DNA from 3 places in the Sphingomonas sp. PAMC26645 genome. Region 2 is predicted to be linked to each of the others. Evidence: riboswitches for the same ligand, from Rfam matches in the RefSeq annotation. Region 2 holds a riboswitch; each other region holds the start of a gene.
What was found. A riboswitch is a leader RNA that binds a small molecule or an ion and turns the genes downstream of it on or off. The one in region 2 is predicted to bind cobalamin.
Positions count from the first base shown of each region.

Region 1: linked by a shared signal. The riboswitch ahead of E5673_RS12970 (DUF1636 domain-containing protein) and the one ahead of E5673_RS17875 (TonB-dependent receptor) in region 2 are both predicted to bind cobalamin.
Region 3: linked by a shared signal. The riboswitch ahead of E5673_RS12150 (HoxN/HupN/NixA family nickel/cobalt transporter) and the one ahead of E5673_RS17875 (TonB-dependent receptor) in region 2 are both predicted to bind cobalamin.

Region 1 is NZ_CP039249.1:2,802,734-2,806,005, forward strand. It holds gene E5673_RS12960 (histidine phosphatase family protein) at 1-164, opposite strand, end outside; gene cobT (nicotinate-nucleotide--dimethylbenzimidazole phosphoribosyltransferase) at 176-1,189, opposite strand; gene E5673_RS12970 (DUF1636 domain-containing protein) at 1,186-1,593, opposite strand; cobalamin riboswitch at 1,765-1,959, opposite strand; gene cobO (cob(I)yrinic acid a,c-diamide adenosyltransferase) at 2,151-2,756, opposite strand; gene E5673_RS12980 (NAD(P)/FAD-dependent oxidoreductase) at 2,811-3,272, shown strand, end outside.
Region 2 is NZ_CP039249.1:3,913,903-3,917,174, forward strand. It holds gene E5673_RS17870 (ABC transporter substrate-binding protein) at 1-42, opposite strand, end outside; gene E5673_RS17875 (TonB-dependent receptor) at 39-1,937, opposite strand; cobalamin riboswitch at 2,053-2,253, opposite strand; gene E5673_RS17880 (TonB-dependent receptor) at 2,481-3,272, opposite strand, start outside.
Region 3 is NZ_CP039249.1:2,635,180-2,638,451, forward strand. It holds gene E5673_RS12145 (S9 family peptidase) at 1-1,062, shown strand, start outside; cobalamin riboswitch at 1,124-1,341, shown strand; gene E5673_RS12150 (HoxN/HupN/NixA family nickel/cobalt transporter) at 1,523-2,572, shown strand; cobalamin riboswitch at 2,809-3,019, shown strand; gene cobW (cobalamin biosynthesis protein CobW) at 3,120-3,272, shown strand, end outside.

The DNA.
Region 1 (3,272 bases), 1.1 Mb from region 2:
CAATCGCGCGTACGCCTCAGACCGGACGACACGATCGCAGCAACCTCCAGCCCTGCGGCTCGCTGGACGCACGCCGCAATACCGGCCTCCGTTACCGGATCGTCCGTTCGCCCCAGCAACAGGCCTTCGCGGACGGGAGCACCATGCCGCATCAGGTACAGCATGTGCGAACCGGTCACGCGACTGAGACCCCCGCCTCGGCAAAGGTCGCCATCTCGTCATGCGCCGCCAGCGCCGCACGAACGAGCAACGTCGCAGTCGCCGCGCCGCTTCCCTCGCCGAGCCGCATGCCTAGCGATAGCAGCGGATCGAGGCCCAATGCCCGCAACAGGCGCGCATGACCCGGCTCGGCCGACACGTGGCCGGCAAGACAATGTGCGAGGATATCCGGGCACGCAGCGGCGATCGGCGCGACCGCGGCACAGCATATGAAGCCGTCGAGCATGACGGGTACGCCGGCCAGACGCGCCGCGAGGACCGCGCCAGCGATCGCCGCAAGTTCACGACCGCCAAGCCTGCGTAGCGTCTCGAACGGGGTGGTCAGTGCGTCCCGGTGCAGCGCCAGCCCGGCCTCCACGGTCGCGATCTTGCGGGCCATGCCGTCGTCGTCGACTCCCGTACCGGGCCCGACCCAGTCGCGTGCCGAGCCATCGAAGCTGGCGAGGCACAGCGCGGCGGCGGAGGTCGAGTTGCCGATCCCCATCTCGCCGAGCACGATCAGGTCGGGCGCGTCCGCAACGACTGCGGCGCCCGCGTTGATCGCATCGAGGCATTCCTCCTCCGACATCGCCGGGGCGACGGTGAAATCGATGGTCGGCCGGTCGAGGTCGAGCGGAACGACTTTGAGATCGAGCCCCGCCGCGCGCGACAGCGCATTGATCGCCGCACCGCCATGTTGGAAATTGGCCACCATCTGCGCGGTGACGGAGGCCGGAAACGCACTGACGCCGCGATCGACGATGCCGTGATTACCCGCGAAGATCACCACCCGGCCGCGATCGAGCCGCGGGCGTTCATGGCCCTGCCAGCCGGCCATGAAGACGGCAATCTCTTCCAACCGCCCGAGCGAGCCCGGCGGCTTGGTCAGTTCGCCCTGCCGCGCCACTGCCGCCAATCGAGCAGCTTCGTCCGGCTGCGGCAACGCGCTCAAGGATGTTAGAAATGCCCCGGCCGTCGGAAAAAAGGTCATTCCACGACGAACCCGGCGGGCGGCGTGCGGGTGATGAAGTGGCCCTTCACGCCCTGCGGCCATTGCTTGAACGGCACCTGTCCGAACGCACTCTCGCCGTAGAGCCGTGCGTAATCCAAGATCGCACGGGCAGCGTCTTCGGTCGGCTCGAAACGGCCGAGCACATAGCCGACCTTGGCGGGCGCGCGGAGGTGGATCGTGCAGAAATCCTGGCAGGCGAACAGGCACGGCATCTCCTGCACCGCCACGTCGGCATAAGCGGGATCGCTCGCCTGCATCGCCTTCAGCGCGCTAACGAGCCGTGCGCCGCCGCGCTGACCCTGCTCGTCGTCACGCGCATCGGTGGAATGGCGGCACGTGTTGCACGCGACCACGGCAACGCCGTCTTCGACCGGCTTCAGCATGTCCGTGCCCGGACGATATTGGAATGACGTGAACTTGGCATAGGAACCCCTTCGGACAGTCGATCCCGCACCGCGCGAAGGGCGAAAGGCGCACGCCTCCAGCCTCCGCGCGACGCGAAGCGATGTCGTCGCTCGGGGTGTTACCCGTCCGTTCGGCGCACCCTGGCCGGACGAAAGACGACCGCGACGGGCAGGTCTCCTGGCTCGCGGGTCAACGCCGTCCGCGCCGCCTTCTCGGGAACATCCCAATGGCATGAGGCACGATGGCTCGCCGCGTACAGTTGCAGGGGCAGCCGGGTGTTTCCCGTTCCCATTTTCATCCCCCTCCGCGCGAGCATCGGGGGAACCTGTCGCGGGGGCAGCGATAGGCGGGAGGTGGAGACGACGCAAGACACGGCTACGTCCGTTAGAAGTCCGCGAGCCGTCCCCACGCCCTCCCGTCATCCTGACGAAAGTCAGGACCCAGGGTAACGGGCGGTGGCCTCCGTGGCTCTGGGTCCTGACTTTTGTCAGGATGACGGACGGTGGTCATAACGGGCCGTAGAATACGAAGCCGCCTAAAACTCCACGCCCGCCTGCGCCTTGACCCCCGACCGGAACGGATGCTTCACCTGCGTCATCTCGGACACCAGATCCGCCATCTCGATCAGTGCATCCGGCGCGTTCCGCCCGGTCACCACGACATGCGTCATCTCGGGCTTCGCCGCCAACACCGCCAGAACCTCGTCGACCGGCAGATACTCATACCGCAACACGATGTTCAGTTCGTCCGCCACGACCATCGCATAGGACGGATCGGCGATCATCCGCTTCACCTCGTCCCACGCCTCGCGCGCCACCGCGATGTCGCGCGCGCGATCCTGGGTGTCCCAGGTGAACCCCTCCCCCATCGGCTTGAACTCGCACAGCGCGGGGAACGCATCGAAGACCGCCTTCTCGCCGGTCGCCATCGCGCCCTTGACGAACTGCACCACGCCGACCTTGCGCCCATGACCGATCATCCGCACCGCCATGCCGAACGCGGCAGTCGACTTGCCCTTGCCCTTGCCGGTGTGGACGATGACCAGCCCCTTCTCGATCGTCTTGCTCGCGACGATCCGGTCGTGGACCTCCTTGCGCTTGGCGCTCTTGGCATTCTGTTCTTCGTCGGTCCGCATGGTCATGTCCTCTCGCGCACCCGATGGCGGATCGCGCCGCGCGGCGCTAGAGCGACCGACATGCTCCGCATTACCGACCTCAAGCTGCCGCTCAACCACGCCGACGAAGCGCTCCCCGCCGCGATCCGCGACCGCCTGCGCGTCACCCCACGCGACCTGATCCGTTACACCGTGGCGCGTCGCGCGCACGATGCGCGTGACAAGATGGACATCCAGCTCGTCTATTCGGTCGACGTCACGCTGAAGAACGAGGACACCGTCCTAACCCGCTTCCGCAAGGATCGCCACGTCCAGCGCACCCCCGACACAGGCTACCGCTTCGTCACCAAGGGCGGCGCGAGCTACACCGGCCCCCGCCCTGTGGTGGTCGGCGCAGGGCCGTGCGGGTTGTTCGCTGGCCTGATCCTCGCGCAAATGGGATTCCGCCCGATCATCCTCGACCGCGGGAAAGTCGTCCGCGAGCGTACCAAGGACACCTGGGGTCTGTGGCGCAAGAGCGTGCTCAACCCCGAATCCAACGTC
Region 2 (3,272 bases):
GCCCCCGATCAGGAGTGCGAGGAGGATCGCTCCGCGCCTCACTTCAGGCGCAACCGCACGCCGCCATAGGCCGCGCGGCCGTAATTGCCGTAGCCGGCGATCGTCTCGTACCGCGCGTCGGTCAGGTTATCGACGCGGCCATAGACCGCGAACCGCTCGCCGATCGGCAGTTCCGCACGCACGCCGGCCAGCGCATAGCCGTCGAGACGTGTGGTATTGCTCGCCTCGTCGAAGCTGTCGCCGACCATCGTCACGGTGCCGCCGACGGAGAGGCCGAACGCGAACCGATAATCGGCATCGACGCTCGCGGTCTGCTTGGGGCGCCGTGCAAGATCATTGCCGAAATTGTCCCCAATCGAGCGGTTCTCGGTGTCGATATAGCTGTAATTCGCCGTCAGCGTCAGCGCATCGATAGGGCGCAGGGCGAGCGTGAATTCAACGCCGTCCGCCTCGGCCCGAGCGACGTTGTCATACACGCCGAACGGACGGTTGGCGCAGATCGAATCGGCCGTCTCCAGCTCGGCCGGGCTGCAATCGCGGAAGTCGATCTGGTTGCGCGTGCGGCGATTGAAGTAGGTCACCCCGACGCGGCCGCGGTTACCGAGGAAGGCTTGCTCGACGCCGACATCGAAGTTGCGCGCGGTCTCCGGATCGAGGCCGCGGTTCCCGTAGTCGGAGAAGAGCTGGTACAAGGTCGGTGCCTTGAAGCCCTCGCCATAGCTCGCGCGGACGGTGGTGCCGGTCCGCAATGCCAACGCTGCGTTGGCGCCGAACGTCGTGTGGCTGCCGAAATCGTCGTGGTCGTCGTTGCGGACGCCGCCGGTGACCGTGAGTACGTCGACCGGCTTGACGATCAGTTGGCCGTAGACGCTGGTGATGCCGGTATGCGCGAAGGTGCTGCCGTCGTTGAAGCGGCTGTTCTCGCGCTCGACGCCTGCGACGACGCGCACTTGGTCGAGCGGACGGAAGTCGCCCTGATACTCGTAGCGTTCGCTGCGGCCGCGGCCGAGAAACGTCACGTCCCCGCCGGGCTGCGAGTAATTGTCGCGGTTGATGTCGGCGATCGTGAACGCCACGCGGTTGTTGAATCGGCCGTCCGCGAGGTTCGCATGCAGCCCCGCATAGCCGTACAACTCCTGCGTAGTGGAGTAAGCGGGGCTGTCTGCGACCACGAACGTATTCGGGTCGAAACCGTCGTCGATGTCGACGCGGCTGTCCGCGAAATAGCCGCGCAGGTCGAGGCCGATGCCCGGCGCGAACTCGACGCCGACCCGCCCGGTCGCGCCATATTGTCGATAGCCGTCGCGCTCGGTGCCGCTGGCCGCGGACGAGATGCCGTCGGTGCGCAGATATCCGCCGGTCAGCGATCCGGATACCGGACCCGACTTGCCCGACACGCCCGCGCTCGCGAACACGCTGTCGGCATAGCCATATTCGGCGTTGGCGCGGGCTTGCACGCCTTCGGTCGGCGCCTCGGTGATGATGTTGACGACGCCGCCGAGCGCCTGGCTGCCCCACGGCACCGAGTTCGGGCCGCGCAGGATTTCGATCCGCTCGACCGAGCTCGAAAGGAGGTTGCCAAAGTTGAAGCCGCCGCCGGTCGACGAGGGATCGTTGACGCGCACGCCGTCGATCACGACGAGCGTCTGGTCCGCCTCGGCACCGCGGATGCGGACGCTGGTCAGCGCGCCGACCGTGCCGTTGCGCGTCACCGTAACGCCCGGAGTGGTCGCGAGCAGATCGGACACCACAGTGGTCTGGCGGCGCTCGATCTCGGCGCGGTCGATCACGGTCACGGCCTGGCCGATCTCGCTCAGCGGTTGTGCGGCGCGGGTTGCGGTGACGACGACTTCGGGAGCGTCGGGGTCGGGAATGTCCTGCGCGTAGGCGGGCGATGCGATCGCCGCGGCGCTCAGGAGAAGGAAGAATTTCGTCATCGGCTGCGTCCTAACCAGAACCGCCAGCGACCATTCGCCGGGCGGCCAGACGTCTCTCGCTCGAGGAAACCCGGCATGACCGGAGCACTCGTCCGCGCCGGACACCCGCCCGCGCAGTGGATCGACCGTGAGAGGCAGGTCTCCTGGCTTCCGGGTCGCCGCGCCCACCCCACCTTCCCAGGCCGAGACCCAGTGGCATATCGGGGTGGCCGCTATCCGGTCACAGTTGCGGGTACAGCGCCGGTCTTGCAGACATATCCGCGCACCGACTTCCCTTTTGATCCCGTCGCCGGGAACCCTTCACGGGGGTGGCATTAGTCGTGCGCCAGACACGGGTCAACGCGGGGGCTGCTGATCCTCCCCCTGGCGGGGGAGGATCGTAAGCTCCCTCACCGTCCATCGCACCACCCCGGTGGAGGCGTGTTAGTCGGGACGTCGCTTTCCCTACCTTGTTCTCCCGCGAAGGCGGGAGCCCAGTCTGGGTCCCCGCCTTCGCGGGGAAACATGCTGCCTTTCTTTCCCTGGCTGCGGGCGGATTGACTCTTACCGAAGCCCGTAGCGCAGCCCGACCCAGATCGTCCGCGGCGTGGCGCGCTCGACGATTTTAGCGCCGCTGATCCCTGCCTCGACCCGCTCGTTGAACAGGTTCTCCCCGCGCAGTTCCGCAACCAGCGACCGCAGGATCGGCAGCGCCGCATACGCGTCCAGCGTCGTCGCCGGATCGAGCACCCGCGTGTTCTGGTCGTCGTCATACTGCCGCCCGATATGCCGCACCGTCAGCGACATTGCCGCCGCATCGCGCCGCCAGTCGACCGTCCCTGACACCTGGTCGCGCGGGGTCTGCGCCGGACGCAAACCGTCCAGAGCAGCCGTAATCCCCGCCCCCTCGACCTTCGAATTCGTATGCGACCACGACGCCTGAACGCCCCACAGACCCGGCCGATACGACGCATCCAACTCGAACCCATGCGCGCGGATCGCGTCGAGGTTCTGGCGAACGCGGTAGGTCGTCACCCCCGGCAATACCTGCACCGGACTGGTCGTCGTGACGTTCGCCACCGCATCCTTCAGCCGGTTGTAGAAATAGGTCGCGGCGATGCTCATCCCCGGCGCAGGCGTCAGCGTGACACCGCCCTCGACCCCGGTCAGTCGCTCCGGCGCCAACAGCGCGTTCGCCGCGGTCGCGTCGTTGCCGACGCGGAACGGCCGATACAGTTCGTTGAGCGTCGGCAGTCGCCACCCGCGATACCCGGCCGCGCGCAAAGTGATCGCATCGACCGGCTGGTACGCTACGCCCGCCCGGCCGGTCGTCTCGCTGCCGTCGCGATCCGCATA
Region 3 (3,272 bases), 1.3 Mb from region 2:
TTCGTCGCGATCGACCAGCGCGAGGGCGGCAACCGCATGATCCGCGTCCTGAACGATGCGGGCAAGTCCACGCCGGTGACGGCCGACGAGCCCGCCTATCGCATGTCGCTCGACGTCAACGAGGAGACCGCGACGCCGTGGGTCCGCTACACCTACGGCTCGCTGGTCACGCCGACCACGACCTACGAGGTCAACGCCAAGACCGGCGAGCGCCGAGTATTGAAGGTAGCCCCGGTGCCGGGCTACGACCCCGCGAAATACGTCACCGAACGGGTCTGGGCGCCCGCGCGGGACGGCACGCGGATCCCCGTGTCGCTGGTCTACGCCAAGGGAACCAAGCGAGACGGCACCGCACCGCTCTTCCAATACGCCTATGGCAGCTACGGAATCTCAAGCGATCCGGGCGTCGACCCCGGTCGCATCGGCCTGCTCGATCGCGGCGTGATCTACGCGATCGCGCATATCCGCGGCGGGCAGGAGATGGGCCGCGGCTGGTATGACGACGGCCATCTGCTCAACAAGAAGAACAGCTTCACCGACTTCATCGACGTCACCCGCTATCTCGTCGCGCAGAAATATGCCGCCAAGGACCGCGTCGCGGCGATGGGCGGCAGCGCGGGCGGGCTGCTGATGGGCGGCGTCGCGAACATGGCGCCGGCCGACTACAAGCTCATCATCGCGCAGGTGCCGTTCGTCGACGTGGTCACGACGATGCTCGACGCGTCAATCCCGCTGACCACCTTCGAGTACGACGAATGGGGCAACCCCGCGCAGAAGGCCTCGTACGATTACATGCTGAGCTATTCGCCGTACGACAACGTCAAGGCGAAGGCGTATCCGGCGATGTATGTCGGCACCGGGCTGTGGGACAGTCAGGTGCAATATTACGAGCCGACCAAGTGGGTCGCCAAGCTCCGCGAACTCAAGACCGACACGAACCCGCTGCTGTTCCGCGTCAACATGGAGGCAGGCCATGGCGGCAAGTCGGGCCGGTTCGAGCGCTATCGCCAGAACTCCGAGTGGCAGGCGTTCATGCTGCAACAACTCGGCCTCGCGAAATAGCACGGCCGTTGGCACGCGACCCAAAGCAGGGTACCGAACACGCGGGGCGCGGCTTCGAGCCGTTTCCCGTGATCGCGTCGGTGCCCGGAAGGGCTTGATTGGGAATGCGGTGCGGACGGTTCGCCGTCCCATGCCGCGGCTGTCCCTGCAACTGTAAGCGGTGAGCGAGACGCACGAGCCCTTTTCGCGAGGGCAGCCACTGGGTCGACGACCTGGGAAGGCGTGGCGAGGAGCTTTGACCCGCGAGCCAGGAGACCTGCCGGCGTCTGGTCGCTCTTGTCCCGGTCCAGGGGGTGGCCGAGGCACGGTGAACGCCGCCTGCGTGACACTGGCTGAGCGACGACCATGTGGCGGGGGCCGCATCGGCGTCGTGCGTCGGCCGCTCATGGCGTCCGGTCGTCGTATGTCCCGGCCGTTCGCGGCAGGCCCCGGTCCTCGTCGGACGCTGCGGGGTTTTTGCATGACGACTTTGACGATGGAACGACCGACGCGGGGTTCGACACGAAAGCGCATCGGCTGGATGTTCGCAGGCTTGGTCGCGGCCAACATCGCCGCATGGTGTTGGGCGTTCTCGCTGTTCCACGCGCAACCGCTGATGCTGGGCACCGCGCTGCTCGCCTGGGGCCTCGGCCTTCGCCATGCTGTCGACGCCGATCACATCGCGGCAATCGACAATGTGACGCGCAAGCTCATGCAGGACGGCCAGCGCCCGATCGCGGTCGGCTTCTGGTTCGCGATCGGTCATTCGGGGATCGTGCTGATCGCGGCCGTCGCGATCGCATTGACCGCCAATGCGCTGTCGCAGTTTGAGGCATTCAAGCAAGTCGGCGGGGTGGTCGCGACCGTCATCTCAGCCGTGTTCCTGTTCACGATCGCCGCGATGAACCTGATCATCCTCCGCTCGGTGTGGCGCACCTTCGGCCATGTCCGGGGCGGCGGCACCTATGTCGAGGAGGACCTCGACCTCCTCCTCGGCAACCGCGGGCTGCTCGCACGTCTGTTCCGCCCGATGTTCCGGCTGGTCACGCGGAGCTGGCACATGGCGCCACTCGGCTTCCTGTTTGGCCTGGGTTTCGACACGGCGACGGAGGTCGCGATCCTCGGCCTCTCCGCAAGCCAGGCCACCGACGGTCTCTCGATCGGTGTCATCCTCGTCCTCCCGGTGCTGTTCGCCACCGGCATGGCGTTGGTCGATACCGCCGACGGCGTCGTCATGCTCGGCGCCTATGAATGGGCGTTCGTGAAGCCGATCCGCAAGCTCTACTACAACATCACCATCACGCTGATCTCCGCGATCGTTGCGATCGCGATCGGCGGTATCGAGACGCTGGCGCTGCTCGGATCGAAGCTCGGCTACACCGGCGGCATATGGGACGTCGCAACGGCGCTCGGCGAGAATTTCAACGGCCTCGGCTTCGCGATCATCGGCCTGTTCGTGCTCTGCTGGGTGCTGAGCTTCGCGATCTACCGCTGGAAACGCTTCGACGAGATCGAAGTCGTGCACGGATAGGCTAGCTCTTCCGTTCCCCAAGCTCGACGCGCTTTCGAATCCTCCCCCGCCAGGGGGAGGTGGCTGGCACTTGCCAGACGGAGGGGGAGGACGGCGATCACGTTTGTTCCGTGTACGCCCCCTCCGTCACCTCCGGTGCCACCTCCCCCTGGCGGGGGAGGATCGAAAACTAGCGATATGCGAATTGGCAGTCCCGCTAAACTGCTCTAACCCACCCCCGAGGCTCGGTTTCACCGAACCTCACAGATCGCGCCGGTGCCCTTCGGGGCTTGAATGGGAATGCGGTGCGGGAGTTCCTCCCAATGCCGCGGCTGTCCCTGCAACTGTAAGCGGTGAGCGAGACGCACACGCCCTTTACGCAAGGGCAGCCACTGGGGAAACCTGGGAAGGCGTACGTCGAGCCTCGACCCGCGAGCCAGGAGACCTGCCAGCGTTATGGTCGCTCTTGCTACGATCCAGGGGATGGTCGCGGCACGGTACTCCGTTTGAGCGACGAACGCGTGCGGCCCCGATGGTCGTGCGTGCGTGTGCTCGCAGGAGAATACCAATGCCCGATCTTTCAAAGGTCCCCGTCACGATCGTCACCGGCTTTCTCGGAGCCGGCAAGACCACGCTCATCAGCCACCTGATCCGCAACGCGAGCGGCCGCCGTCTCGCCGTCGTCGTCAACGAATTCGGCACGCTCGGCATCGATGGCGAT